2 regions of the Diaphorobacter sp. genome follow, and region 1 is predicted to be linked to the other one. Evidence: predicted binding sites of a transcription regulator. Region 1 holds the regulator's gene; the other holds the start of a gene.
What was found. The regulator HrcA, encoded in region 1, represses chaperone genes, less so after heat shock. The targets are predictions, from matches to a motif close to TTAGCACTCNNNNNNNNNGAGTGCTAA.

Region 1 (6,767 bases):
TGTGACAAGCGCTAGCAGCTACATTATCAATAGCAAAAACAACACGCCACCATGCTCTACAACGCCCTTTTGCTCGCCCATGTCCTGTCTGTCATCGTGTGGATCGGTGGCATGGTTTTCTCGCACTTCTTTTTGCGCCCTGCCGCGCAGATGCTGGAGCCGCCGCAGCGTGTGCGGCTGATGCACGGCGTGCTGCAGCGCTTTCTGGGCGCAGTGGCAGTGGCCGCCGTGGTGGTGCTGGCCAGCGGCCTGGGCATGATCGGCGTGGCGCGTGCCGCCGCGGCAAATGCGTTTGCCATGCCGCTGGACTGGACCATCATGGCCACGATAGGCCTGGTGATGATGGGTATCTTTGGCTTCATCTACCTCGTCCTGCTCAAACGGCTGGGGCAGGCCGTCGCTGCATTCGACTGGCCCGCTGGCGGACAGGCGCTGGCGCGCATCCGCACCCTGGTGGGCGTGAACCTGCTGATCGGCGTGCTGATCGTGGCGCAGACGCTGCTGCTGTAAGTGTTCACCCGCCCGGTTGCGGGGGGGGGGGGGACGACTGGATGAATGGTAGGCCGTGCAGGGCTCGAACCTGCGACCAAAGGATTCAAGTTTGCGCGGGTTTCCCCGCTCCTTGGACTATCTCACCGCCCACAGCCGGACTGTTGGGGCGCCGGGCGCTCGGGGGACGCTTATCGGATGGGCTCCTCACGTCCTAGTCTCTGCACCTTCCCGCCTACCGGTCTTGCGACCTGCCTTTCGGCGGGCTTGGCTCAAGGTTGCCTTGGCTTGCGCTGTAGGGTTCCTTGAATTCACCCGGTTTTCCGATGGGGCTCTCGCCCCATGGTCACCATTTTGATGAGTCCTCTGCTCTAACCAACTGAGCTAACGGCCCATTCATACCAAAGTCGCTATTGTGCCCGCTCAGTGCGGCCGTTTCGGTCATGCCGGGCGTGCTTTTTTGATGTGCGCCCGCTCCAGCACGCCGGCTAACGGTGGCTGAGCGCGTTGGAGACCAGCCGGGAGGTGATGTCCACGATCTGGATCATGCGGTCGTAGGGCATGCGCGTGGGACCAATGACGCCCAGCGTGCCGACCACCTGGCCATCCACCTCATACGGTGCACTGACCACCGACAGCTCTTCAAAAGGCACCACCTGGCTTTCGCCGCCGATGAAGATGCGCACGCCCTCGGCGCGGCTGGAGATGTCCAGCAGGCGCAGGATCTGCGTCTTTTGCTCAAACAGGTCGAAGGCGCGGCGCAGGTGGCCCATGTCGCTGGAGAAGTCGCTCACCGCCAGCAGGTTGCGCTCGCCGGAGATCACAACCTCTTCCTGCGACTCGGTCATGGCCTCGGTGCCCACGTTGACGGCGGCCTGCATCAGGGCGGCAATCTCGCCGCGCAGGGTGTCCACCTCCAGCTTCAGGCGCTCGCGCACCTGCTCCATGGCCAGGCCGGCGTAGTGGGCGTTAAGGAAGTTGGCGGCCTCGATCAGCTGCGACTGCGAGTAATCGGACTCGGTGAAGATCACGCGGTTTTGCACGTCGCCGTCGGGCGAGACAATGATCACCAGCAGGCGCCGCTCGGACAGGCGCAGAAACTCGATGTGCCTGAACACCGACGCCCGCCGCGGCGCCATCACCACGCCCACAAACTGCGACAGGCTCGACAGCAGTTGCGCGGCATTGGCAATCACTTTTTGCGGCTGCTCCGGCTTGATCTGCACGGCGGGCAGCTGATCGTGCTGCACGGTGAGCATGGTGTCCACAAACAGCCGATAGCCCTTGGCCGTGGGCACACGGCCGGCCGACGTGTGGGGGCTGGCAATCAGCCCCAGCTCTTCCAGGTCCGCCATCACATTGCGTATGGTGGCGGGCGACAATTCCAGGCCGGACGCCCGCGACAGAGTTCTGGAGCCCACCGGCTGGCCGTCGGCGATGTAGCGCTCGATCAGAGCTTTAAGCAACAACTTGGAGCGATCATCAAGCATCAAATCATTTTAATGATGTAATTTCTGCATGAAGTCCATCTTTCGCCGCGTCGCACTCATAGGCAAGTACCAGGGTCCTGACGCGGGCCCGGCGCCAGACAACGCGCGGCAGATCATCGAAAGCATTGCCCAGTTCATCACCCAGCAGGGGTGCGAGCTGGCCCTGGAGGCCGAGACCGCCGCCAACACCGGGCTGGTCCAATACCACACGCTGGATGTGGACGGCATCGGCGAGCAGTGCGACCTGTGCCTGGTGGTGGGGGGCGACGGCACCATGCTTGGCGTGTGCCGCCGGCTGGCCGGCTACGGCACTCCGCTGGTCGGCATCAACCAGGGGCGGCTGGGCTTCATCACCGACATTCCGCCGCAGGGCTACCAGGACGCACTGACCCCCATCCTGCAAGGCGATTACGAAGAAGACCAGCGCCCGCTGATGGTGGCGCGCGTGATGCGCGGCGGCGAATGCGTGTTCGAGACCGTCGCGCTCAACGACGTGGTCGTCAACCGCGGCTCCACCGCGGGCATGGTGGAGCTGCGGGTGGAGGTGGACGGCGTGTTCGTGTCCAACCAGCGCGCCGATGGCCTGATCGTGGCCTCGCCCACGGGCTCCACCGCGTATTCACTGTCGGCGGGCGGGCCCATGCTGCACCCATCGTTGCCGGGCTGGGTGCTGGTGCCGATTGCGCCGCACACGCTGTCCAACCGCCCCATCGTGCTGTCCGACGCGACCGAGGTGGCCATCGAAGTCGTGGGCGGGCGCGACATCAGCGCCAACTTCGACATTCAGTCGCTCAAGCCATTGCAACATGGCGACCGCATACTGGTGCGCCGCTCTGCGCACAGCGTGTGCTTTTTGCACCCGCGCGGCTGGAGCTACTTTGCCACTTTACGCAAAAAACTGCGCTGGAACGAAGGAGGTTCCTGAACATGGCCCTGAGGCGGATCGCACTGACCGACTTCGTGATCGTGCAATCGCTGGACCTGGATCTGCACACCGGCTTCACCGTGCTCACCGGTGAGACGGGCGCGGGCAAGTCCATTCTGATCGACGCGCTGCAGCTGCTGCTGGGCGCGCGCGCCGACACCGGTGTGATCCGCGAAGGCGCGCAGCGCACCGACATCAGTGCCGAGTTCGACCCCGGCGCACCCGCGCTGGCCGCCTGGCTGGATGAAGCGGGCTTCCCGTGCGACGACACCCTGCTGCTGCGCCGCACCGTGGATGTGCAGGGCAAAAGCCGCGCCTGGATCAACGGCACGCCGGCCACCGCGGCGCAAATGCGCGCCGTGGGCGATCACCTGCTGGACATTCATGGCCAGCACGCCTGGCAAAGCCTGACGCGCCCCGACGCCGTGCGCGGCCTGCTGGACGCCTACGCAGGCGCGCAGGCCCAGCCCCTGGCGGCTTTGTGGGCCAGCTGGCGCGACGCGCAGCAGGCGCTGGCGCAGGCCCGCGCAGCGCAAGACACACTGCAACAAGAACGCGAGCGCCTGCAGTGGCAGATCGGCGAAGTGGACAAGCTGGCGCCGCGCGAGGGCGAGTGGGACGAGCTCAACGCCGAGCACGCACGCCTGTCCAACGCCCAGGCCCTGCTGGACAACGCCCTGGCCGCCCTGGCCGCGCTGCAGGGCGACGACGCGGGCAGCGCCCAAGGCGCGCTGGGCACATTGGCCCAGGCCCAGCACCTGCTGCAAGACTACGAGCATGTGGACGCATCGTTTCGCGCCATGAACGAAGTGCTGACCTCCTGCATCGCCCAGGCGGGCGATGTGGCGCATTCACTGCAAGGCTACCTGCGCCATGCCGAGCCCGACCCTTACCAGCTGCAGCAACTCGACGAGCGCGTGTCGCAGTGGATGCAGCTGGCGCGCCGCTACAAGCGCACCCCGCCCGAACTGCCAGCGCTGCTGCAAGGCTGGCAGGACACCCTGCAACGCCTGGACAGCGCCGCCGACCTGGCCGCGCTGCAGGCGGCCGAGCAGACCCACGCCGCGGCCTATCACAAGGCCGCCCGCGCCGTGTCGCAGCAGCGCGCCAAGGCCGCGCCGCAGCTGGCGCAGGCCATCACCCGCGCCATGCAGGGCCTGGGCATGACGGGCGGGCGCTTTGAGGTGCAGCTGGACAAGGCCGAGCCCGGCCCGCATGGCATCGACCAGGTGAGCTTTCTGGTCTGCAGCCACCCGGGCATGACGCCCCGCCCCGTGGCCAAGGTGGCCTCGGGCGGCGAGCTGTCGCGCATTGCGCTGGCGATCTCCGTCACCACCAGCGAGCTGGGCGAGGCGCCCACGCTGATTTTTGACGAAGTGGACTCGGGCGTAGGCGGCGCCGTGGCCGAGACCGTGGGCCGGCTGATGCAGCAACTGGGCCGCGCGCGCCAGGTGCTGGCCGTCACCCACCTGCCCCAGGTGGCCGCCTGCGCCGACCACCACCTGGTCGTCTCCAAGCACCGGCACGCCGCCGGCACCACCAGCGGCGTTACCGTGGCCGACGCCGAGCAGCGCGTGGCCGAAGTGGCCCGCATGCTGGGCGGCGAGCGCCTGTCACCCACCACGCTGGCGCATGCCCGCGAGATGCTGCAGGGCGCCGCGGCGCCGGCAGCGTGAGACAAGTGATGAGCAAGCCCGAGAACCCCCTCGAAGTCGTCGTCATCACGGGCATGTCCGGCTCGGGCAAGTCCGTCGCGCTGCACGCGCTGGAAGACGCAGGCTACTACTGCGTGGACAACCTGCCACCCGAGCTGCTGACCGCATTCGTGGCGCTGGAGCATGCACACCACGGCCACCGCGTGGCCGTTGCGATGGACGTGCGCAGCGCCACCGCCCTGCCCTTACTGCCCAGGCAGCTGGCCAGCCTGCGTGAGCAGGGCGTGCAGCTGCGCCTGCTGTTTCTGGACGCCTCCACCGGCACGCTGGTGCGGCGCTTTTCAGAGACCCGCCGGCGCCACCCGCTGTCGGGCGACGAACTGCTGGAAGGCCGGCAAGCCCTGGTGCAGACGCTGGAGCTGGAGCGCGAGCTGCTGGCCGAGCTGCGCGAGCAATCGCACGTCATCGACACCGGCAGCCTGCGCCCGTCGCAGCTGCTGAGCTACGTCAAAGACCTGCTGGCCGTGCCGCCCAGCCACCTGACCCTGGTGTTTCAGTCCTTTGCCTTCAAGCGCGGCATTCCGTTTGATGCGGACTACGTCTTTGACGTGCGCATGCTGCCCAACCCGCACTACGAGCCCGAACTGCGCGAGCTGACCGGCAAGGATGCGCCCGTGGCCGACTACCTGCACCAGCAGCCCGAAGTGGGGCTTATGCTGTCGCACATTGCCCGGTTTCTCGACCAGTGGCTGCCCGCCCTGGCGCAAAACCACCGCAGCTACGTGACCGTGGCCATTGGCTGCACCGGCGGGCAGCACCGCTCGGTGTACCTGGTGGAGCAACTGCACGCGCGCTTTGCCGGCACGTGGAACACGCTGCTGCGCCACCGCGAACTGGACAGCCCGGCGGTCAAAAAGCTGCGCGGCTGACAGCCACCGGCGCGCGGCGCGGCTGCAGCGGGCAGGCCGGGTCGGTGTAGCCCGGCGTGGACGGATGGCCGGGCGCAACCAGGCTGTCGATGAGCGCCTCGTCCTCGGGCGTGACGGCGCAATGCAATGCGGGCAGGTAGTCCTGCCACTGCGCCAGCGTGCGCGGCCCGGCAATCACCGAGCTGACGCTGCGGTGCGCCAGCACCCAGTCACCTTGTTGCCCAGGCACAGGGCAGAGACTTGCAGCTGGCTTTTGCCAAGAAAGCGGCAATGCACGGGGTGACTTTCACTATTAAAACAATAGCTGTTAGCGCCTGAATTACCTGCGCTTGCGGCCAATTTGGCCAAAACCCTGGTTTGCCTCAGTAATGCGGCGGCAGCTCGTCGCGCAGGTTGCGCACCGCTGCGCCGCCGCCCTCGGGCTGCTGCTGGCGCAGTTGCACCACCTCGCGCACCAGCTGGTCGATTTGCTGCTGCTGGCGGTAAATGGTCAGGTTGAGCTGGTCCAGCAGGTCTTCCGTATAGGCGGCCTTGACCTCCAGCGCCTCCAGGCGTTGTTCCAGCTGCTGCGCGTGGCTAACGTTATCGGACATACCCGTTCAAGCGGCCAGCGCCTGCGCCAGTCGCGCCACGCCTTCGCGGATCTTGTCCACGTCGGCCGTGGCAAAAGACAGGCGCAGCGTGGATGCATCGGGGTTCTGGCTGAAGAACGGTGCGCCCGGCACAAAGGCCACGCCCTTGTCGATGGCGCGCCGGGCCAGCGCGCCCGCATCGCGCTCTTGTCCGCGCGCGCCCGTCAGGCGCACCCACAAGAACAAGCCACCGCGCGGCGGCACAAACTCCACCGCGTCGCCCAGCTGGTCGCGCAGCGCGTCGCCCATGGCCTGGGCGCGCTCGGCGTACACGGCGCGCACACGCGCCAGCGTGGCAGGCATGGCGCCGCTTTGCAGGTAGTGCGCAGCGGTGGCCTGGGCGTAGGTGCTGGTGTGCGCGTCAGAAAACTGCTTGCACATCACCGCGCGCGCCAGCAAGCCGGGCGGGGCGATCAGCCAGCCCACGCGCAGGCCGGGGCTGAGCACCTTGCTCAGGCTGCCGCAGTGCGCCAGCCATTCGCGGCTGCCCGGCACCTGCGCCGACAGCGCCAGCAGGCTGGGCGGCGGTGGCTCGTCAAAGTACAGGTCACCGTAGGGGTCGTCCTCCACCACCAGCACCTGGTGGCGGGCGGCCAGCTCCAGCACGCGCTTGCGGCGCTCCAGGCTCAGTGTGGCGCCGCTGGGGT
Region 2 (6,767 bases), on a different contig from region 1:
GGCCGATGGTGTGGCCGTCGCGCGCCTTGGCCACGGCATCGGCGCCGATGTTGCCGCCAGCGCCCACCTTGTTTTCCACCACCACCGGCTGACCCAGCGCCTGCGCCAGAGGCTCGGAGAAAGTGCGCGCCGTCAGGTCGGGCGAGGAGCCGGGCGGAAAGCCCACAATGATGCGCAGCGGCCTGGAGGGCCAGCCGGGGGTGGCGGGCACGGCATTCTTCTGGGCCGCAGCGGCGCCGCAGACCGATGCCAGGGCCAGCGCAAGCAGGCCGCGGCGGGCGAGGGGGTGGCGGGACATGGGGGAGATCTCCTGGTCGGGCGCGGGCAGCAAGGGCCGATCCCACAGGTGCTGCGCGCAAAGCAAAAAGGCGCGCAGCCCGGGTGGACTGCGCGCCTGGATTATCTGCCCGCGCTGCCGGCCGCAGTTCCAGCCGGGACGCGCACGGTACAGGCGGGCTTCAGGGGCTCAGGCGTATTCGACCAGCGCCTTTTTCATTTTCTTCATGGCGGCCACCTCGATCTGGCGGATGCGCTCCGCGCTCACGCCGTATTCAGCAGCCAGCTCGTGCAGCGTCATGCCGCCCGAGCCGTCGTCGTTCACCTGCAGCCAGCGCTGCTCGACGATGCGGCGGCTGCGCGCGTCCAGGCTGTCCAGGGCGGTGGCGATGCCGTCGGTGGCCAGCATATCGCGCTGGCGCGTCTCGATCATGGCCGTGGGCTCATGGGCGGCGTCGGCCAGGTAAGCGATGGGGCCGAAGGCCTGCTCGCCGTCGTCGCTGGGCGCGGGGTCCAGCAGCACGTCACCGCCGGACATGCGTGTTTCCATCTCGATGACTTCTTCGCGCTTGACGTTGAGCTGCTCGGCCACCAGGTCGATCTCGTGGTCGGATAGCGTCTCGCGGTGCGTGTTGGCATCCAGCGCATCGGCCTTGAAGCCCTGCTTCATTGAGCGCAGGTTGAAAAACAGCTTGCGCTGCCCCTTGGTGGTGGCCACCTTGACCATGCGCCAGTTCTTCAGGATGTATTCGTGGATCTCGGCCTTGATCCAGTGCATGGCGTAGCTGACCAGACGCACGCCCTGGTCCGGGTCGAAGCGCTTGACGGCCTTCATCAGCCCCACGTTGCCTTCCTGGATCAGATCGCCGTGCGGCAGGCCGTAGCCCAGGTACTGGCGCGAGATGGACACCACCAAACGCAGGTGCGACAGCACCAGCCGGCCGGCGGCCTCGACGTTGTTGTCATCCTTGAGCTGGCGCGCATAGCGCTGTTCTTCTTCCAGCGTGAGCAGCGGCAGGCGGTTGACGGCGGAAATGTAGGCGTCCAGGTTGCCCAGCGGTGGAACCAGCGCCCAAGGGTTGACAGACGCCAGTGTCGTCACGGAGGTAGCAGTCTGGAGGGCCATGTCGGTAGTCCTTTCTTCCATAGCGAATCATGTTAGCACTCTCTTGGATGGAGTGCCAAAGCCGGAGTTCCCGCGGGGGGGTGGCGTTTGTTCGGTCAATCGCCGGGCTGCGATGGTGTTTAGCGCTGCCGCGATATGCTCGTTCCTGCGCACACCTGGTGCAAGCGGGCATTCTGGTCAGCGGCCATATGCATCCTCAAACCGCACGATGTCGTCCTCGCCCAGGTAAGAGCCGGATTGCACCTCGATCATCTCCAGGTCGATCTGGCCGGGGTTTTCCAGCCTGTGCCTGACGCCCAGCGGGATGTACGTGGACTGGTTTTCGGTCAGCAGAAAGTCTTCATCGCCTCTGTGCACGCGGGCCGTTCCGCGCACCACGATCCAGTGCTCGGCGCGGTGGTGGTGCATCTGCAGTGACAGCTTGCAGCCCGGCTTGACCATGATGCGCTTGACCTGAAAGCGCGCGCCCGTGTCCACCCCGTCGTACCAGCCCCAGGGGCGATACACCTTGCGGTGCACCAGTCCCTCGGAGTGACCTTCGCGCTTGAGCTGATCCACGATCTTCTTCACATCCTGGGTGTGGCGCTGGTCGGCCACCAGCACGGCATCGGGGGTTTCCACCACGATCAGCCCTTGCACGCCCACGCAAGCCAGCAGGCGCCCCGACGACAGCGCCAGGGTGTTGCTGCTGTCATGCATCAGGGTGCGCCCCTGCACGACATTGCCGTGCGGGTCTTTGGGTAGCACCTGCCACAGCGCCTCCCACGAGCCCACGTCGGACCAGCCTGCATCCAGCGCAATCACGGCGCCCGTCGGCATACCCTGCGGGTCGGGTGCGCCCTGCGCCCCGGTCAGGCGCTCCATCACGGCATAGTCGATGGAGTCGATGGGGCAGGCGGCAAAGGCTTCGCTGCCGGCGCGAAAAAACCACAAGTCGGACACGCCGCTGTCCCAGGCTGCCTCGCACGCCTGCAGGATGTCTGGCCGGCACAGTTGCAGCGCCTTCAGCCAGACCGAGGCGCGCAGCACAAATAGCCCGCTGTTCCACAGATAGTCGCCCGACTGCACATAGGCTTGTGCCGTGGCGTGGTCGGGTTTTTCGACAAAACGGGTGATGGCGTTTGCGCCGTCACTGTTCAACGTGGCGCCCGCCTGGATGTAGCCGTAGCCCGTCTCGGGCCGGTCAGGGGTGATGCCGAAGGTGACGATGACGTTTTCTTGCGCCAGGCGAGCGGCCTGACAGACCGCCTTCTGAAAGACCGCGGGCTGGGTCACGACGTGATCGGCCGGCATGACCAGCAGCACCGGATCCTGGTCTTGACCGGTTGGACTGGTTGGATCGGATTGAGCGGCTCGTGTGGCCAAGGCCGCCAGCGTCAGCGCCGGCGCAGTGTTGCGGCCGACGGGCTCCAGGATGATGCGGCCGCTCTTGCCGATGGTGCGCAACTGCTCTGCCACCACGAAGCGGTATTCATCGTTGCATACCACCAGCGGCGGTGCGCAGTGGGCGCCGGACATTCCATCAAGGCGGCGCAGCGTTGACTGCAGCAGCGAGTCACCGCCGGTGAGGGCAAGCAACTGCTTGGGATATTTTTCGCGCGACAGCGGCCACAGGCGCGTGCCCGAACCACCCGACAACACCACTGGCTGAATCAACATGGCTCGTTCACCCCCCCATTAGTCTGCGCGCGCAGGGGCCATCGCGGCATTGCGCCCTATCGTAGCCTCGTAGTGCCCGGCGTGCCAGCGGCGGGCCCGGCGTGCGCTGCGCTGCTGCTGTGCGGTACGGTGCGCCATCACATCGCAGCGCGATAGCGGGGGCCTCAATGCCCGGGGTCGCGCTGCGCGTGAACGGGTTTTCAGCGAAGACCTGCCGCTACGCGCAACGCCTGGGCTTTGTCGGTGCGCTCCCAGGAGAACTCGGGTTCTTCGCGGCCGAAGTGGCCGTAGGCAGCGGTTTTTTCGTAGATCGGGCGCAGCAGATCAAGCATCTGGATGATGCCCTTGGGGCGCAGGTCAAAGTGGGCCTTCACCAGTTCGGCAATTTTCTCGTCGGGGATCACGCCCGTGCCTTCGGTGTACACGGTGATGTTCATCGGGTGCGCCACGCCAATCGCGTAGGCCACCTGGATCTGGCACTGGCGCGCCAGGCCAGCGGCCACGATGTTCTTGGCCACGTAGCGGGCGGCGTAGGCGGCGCTGCGGTCCACCTTGGTCGGGTCTTTGCCGCTGAAGGCGCCGCCGCCGTGCGGGCAGGCGCCGCCATAGGTGTCCACGATGATCTTGCGCCCCGTCAGGCCGCAGTCGCCCTGCGGCCCGCCAATGACGAAGCGGCCGGTGGGGTTGATCAGGTATTTGGTGTCCTGCAGCCACTCTTTGGGCAGCACGGGCTTGATGATTTCCTCGATCACCGCCTCGACGAAGCTGGACTTCATCTTGGTCTGCGACTCGCTCTGGTCGGGGTGATGCTGGGTGGAGAGCACCACCGTGTCGATGCTGTGGGGCTTGCCGTCCACGTAGCGCATGGTCACCTGGCTCTTGGCGTCCGGGCGCAAAAACGGCAGGCGGCCATCTTTACGCAGCTGGGCCTGGCGCTCGACCAGGCGGTGCGCGTAGTAGATGGGCGCGGGCATCAGCTCGGGCGTTTCGTCGCAGGCGTAGCCGAACATCAGGCCCTGGTCGCCGGCGCCGGTGTTCAGGTGGTCGTCGCTGGCATGATCCACGCCTTGGGCGATGTCGTTGCTTTGCTTGTCGTAGGCCACCAGCACCGCGCAGCCTTTGTAGTCGATGCCGTAGTCGGTGTTGTCGTAGCCGATGCGCTTGATGGTGTCGCGCGCAATTTGAATGTAGTCGGGCGTCGGGGCATCGGATCGGATGCTGATTTCGCCCGCAAGAACCACAAGTCCGGTGTTGGTCAGGGTTTCTGCGGCAACCCGCGCAAGTGGATCGACCTTGAGGATCGCGTCCAGGATGGCGTCGGAAATCTGGTCCGCCACCTTGTCGGGGTGGCCTTCAGAGACCGATTCGGACGTAAAGAGGAAATCGTTCGCCATTTGAATAAACTCCGTTGTTTTCAGCATTTGGGCGTTGCCCAGCGCCTCACGGGGCTTTGGCGAACGCTTTAGCAGTAGTGTTTAACGTCGCCCTGCAAGTTGCTCATTTAACTCGGCGACGGCCGTCATTGTAATGTCATCCCTTTTTCGCCTTGTTTCCGCGCTGCCATTGCGGTGGCTGCATGCCGTGGGTGCGCTGCTGGGCTGGGTGGTGTTTCTGGCCTCGCCCACCTACCGTCGCCGCTTTCTGGATAACGCCCGTCTGGCGGGCTACGGGCTGCGCCAGGTGCGTGCGGCCATTGGCCACGCGGGCCGCATGGTGGCCGAGGCGCCGCGGCTGTGGCTGGCCAGCGAGCCTCCCGCCTGCGAGGTGCGCGGCGCCGAATGCGTGCAGCAGGCCTGGGCGCGGGGGCGCGGCATCGTGTTCCTCACGCCGCACATCGGCTGCTTCGAGTTGTCGGTGCAGGCGGCCGCGCGTCGCTGGTCGGCGCAGTACGGGTCCATCACCATCCTGTACCGCCCCGCGCGCCAGCGCTGGCTGGCGCAGGTGATGCAGACGGCGCGCAACCGCCCCGGCATTGCCGCCGTGCCGACCACGCTGCAGGGCGTGCGCCAGATGCTCAAGGCGTTGCGCGCCGGGCGCGCCGTGGGCCTGTTGCCCGACCAGGTGCCGCCGCAGGGCATGGGGCTGTGGGCGCCGTTTTTCGGCCGCCCTGCCTACACCATGACGCTGGCCGCGCGGCTGGTACAGCAGACCGGCGCCGCGGTGGTGCTGGCGCGCTGCGAGCGTCTGCCACGCGGGCGCGGCTATGTGCTGCACCTGCAGCCGCTGGCCGAGCCGCTGGCGTCCACCATCGATGCAGCCGTGCTGCAGATCAATCAAGCCATGGAACAACTCATTCGCCAAAGCCCGCAGCAGTACCTGTGGGGTTACGCCCGCTACAAGCAGCCCCGCGCAGAGATGCATACCACTGGCGACACCGGCACGGCCGCCGAGGGGCGCGCATGATGGCGCGTGCGGGCATCGCGCTGCTCAACTTGTTGGGGCGCCTGCCGTTGCCGGTGCTGCGGGCGTTGGGGCGGCTCATCGGCAGGGTGCTGTTTGTGCTGGCCGTGCCACGGCGGCGGGTAGCTCTGCGCAACCTGGCGCTGTGCTTTCCGGATGTGCCCGAGCCGCAGCGCCGCGCCTGGGCGCGCGAGTCCTTCGAGGTGTTCTGCCAGACCTTTCTGGACCGCGGCTGGCTGTGGTCCGCTCCGCAGGCGCTGGTGCGCAGCCGCATCAAGCTGGTAGGCGCGCTGCACGAGCTGGAAGGCGACACGCCCACCATCGTCTTTGCGCCGCACTTCTACAGCATGGACGCGGGCGGCCTGGCCTTGCCGCTGAACACGCAACGCGAGTTCACCTCCATCTTCGCCACCAACCCTGATCCCGCGCTGGACGCCTGGTTCATGGCCGGCCGCCAGCGCTTTGGCAGGGTGCGCATGCTCAACCGCGCCGATGGCGTCAAGCCCATCATCTCTTGCCTGCGAAAAGGAGGGCTGCTGTACCTGTTGCCCGACATGGACTACGGCAGGAACGACTCGGTGTTCGTGCCCTTTTTTGCGGTGCCCGATGCGGCCACCATCCCGTCGTTGTCGCGTTTTGCGCGCCTGGGCCGCGCCAAGGTGGTGGCTCTGTACAGCCGCATGACTGCCGAAGGCTACGTGGCCGAGCTGACCCCTGCCTGGGACAACTTCCCCACCGATGACCATGTGGCCGACACCGCGCGCATGAACCGCGAGCTGGAAGCCGCCATTCGCACCATGCCCGCGCAGTACTACTGGGTGCACAAGCGCTTCAAGACGCGCCCCGAGGGGCAGGCGTCCGTCTACTAAGAGGCTGGGCGCAGGTTCGGGTGTTGCATTGCCCAGATATTTTGCTATCTATTTAATAGCTTTTGGCGCTTGATAATTAAGGGCTGGAGCCGGATTTGACTCTTATTGTGGCGCTGCTGCGCCGTCTTGCGGCGGCTCGTCCTGCATGTCTTGCGCTACCTCTGCTTCCTGTGCATCGTCGGATTCCTGCGGTGGAGTGTCGGGATGCGCCCACTGCCACAGCAGCTGCGCCACTTCGTCCACGCCTTGCTTTTTCAGGGCAGAGAACATGCGCACTTCGCCGCCGCCAGCCTGCAGCCGCATGATCGACAGCGCCCTGGCCTGCTCGGCACGGGTCAGCTTGTCGGCCTTGGTCAGCAGCACCAGAAACTTCAAGCCCGCCTCCACGCGCGGGCGCACCGCGTTCAGCAGCGCGTCGTCGAGCTCCGTCAGGCCCA

Region 2: a site for HrcA is predicted at 1,435-1,461, ahead of rpoH (RNA polymerase sigma factor RpoH). Genes of this name have one in related genera too.

What each region holds. Positions count from the first base shown of each region.
Region 1 covers NZ_JBFWLZ010000030.1:172-6,938, forward strand. Annotated here, with positions in the region: gene AB7E35_RS10820 (CopD family protein) at 52-510, shown strand; gene hrcA (heat-inducible transcriptional repressor HrcA) at 978-1,979, opposite strand; gene AB7E35_RS10830 (NAD kinase) at 2,008-2,904, shown strand; gene recN (DNA repair protein RecN) at 2,907-4,580, shown strand; gene rapZ (RNase adapter RapZ) at 4,589-5,488, shown strand; partial or broken gene AB7E35_RS10845 (aldo/keto reductase) at 5,469-5,696, opposite strand; gene AB7E35_RS10850 (SlyX family protein) at 5,851-6,081, opposite strand; gene AB7E35_RS10855 (PLP-dependent aminotransferase family protein) at 6,088-6,767, opposite strand, start outside.
Region 2 covers NZ_JBFWLZ010000001.1:72,671-79,437, forward strand. Annotated here, with positions in the region: gene AB7E35_RS00345 (Bug family tripartite tricarboxylate transporter substrate binding protein) at 1-298, opposite strand, end outside; gene rpoH (RNA polymerase sigma factor RpoH) at 467-1,402, opposite strand; gene AB7E35_RS00355 (mannose-1-phosphate guanylyltransferase/mannose-6-phosphate isomerase) at 1,580-3,061, opposite strand; gene metK (methionine adenosyltransferase) at 3,262-4,455, opposite strand; gene AB7E35_RS00365 (lysophospholipid acyltransferase family protein) at 4,589-5,464, shown strand; gene AB7E35_RS00370 (lysophospholipid acyltransferase family protein) at 5,461-6,330, shown strand; gene yihA (ribosome biogenesis GTP-binding protein YihA/YsxC) at 6,433-6,767, opposite strand, start outside.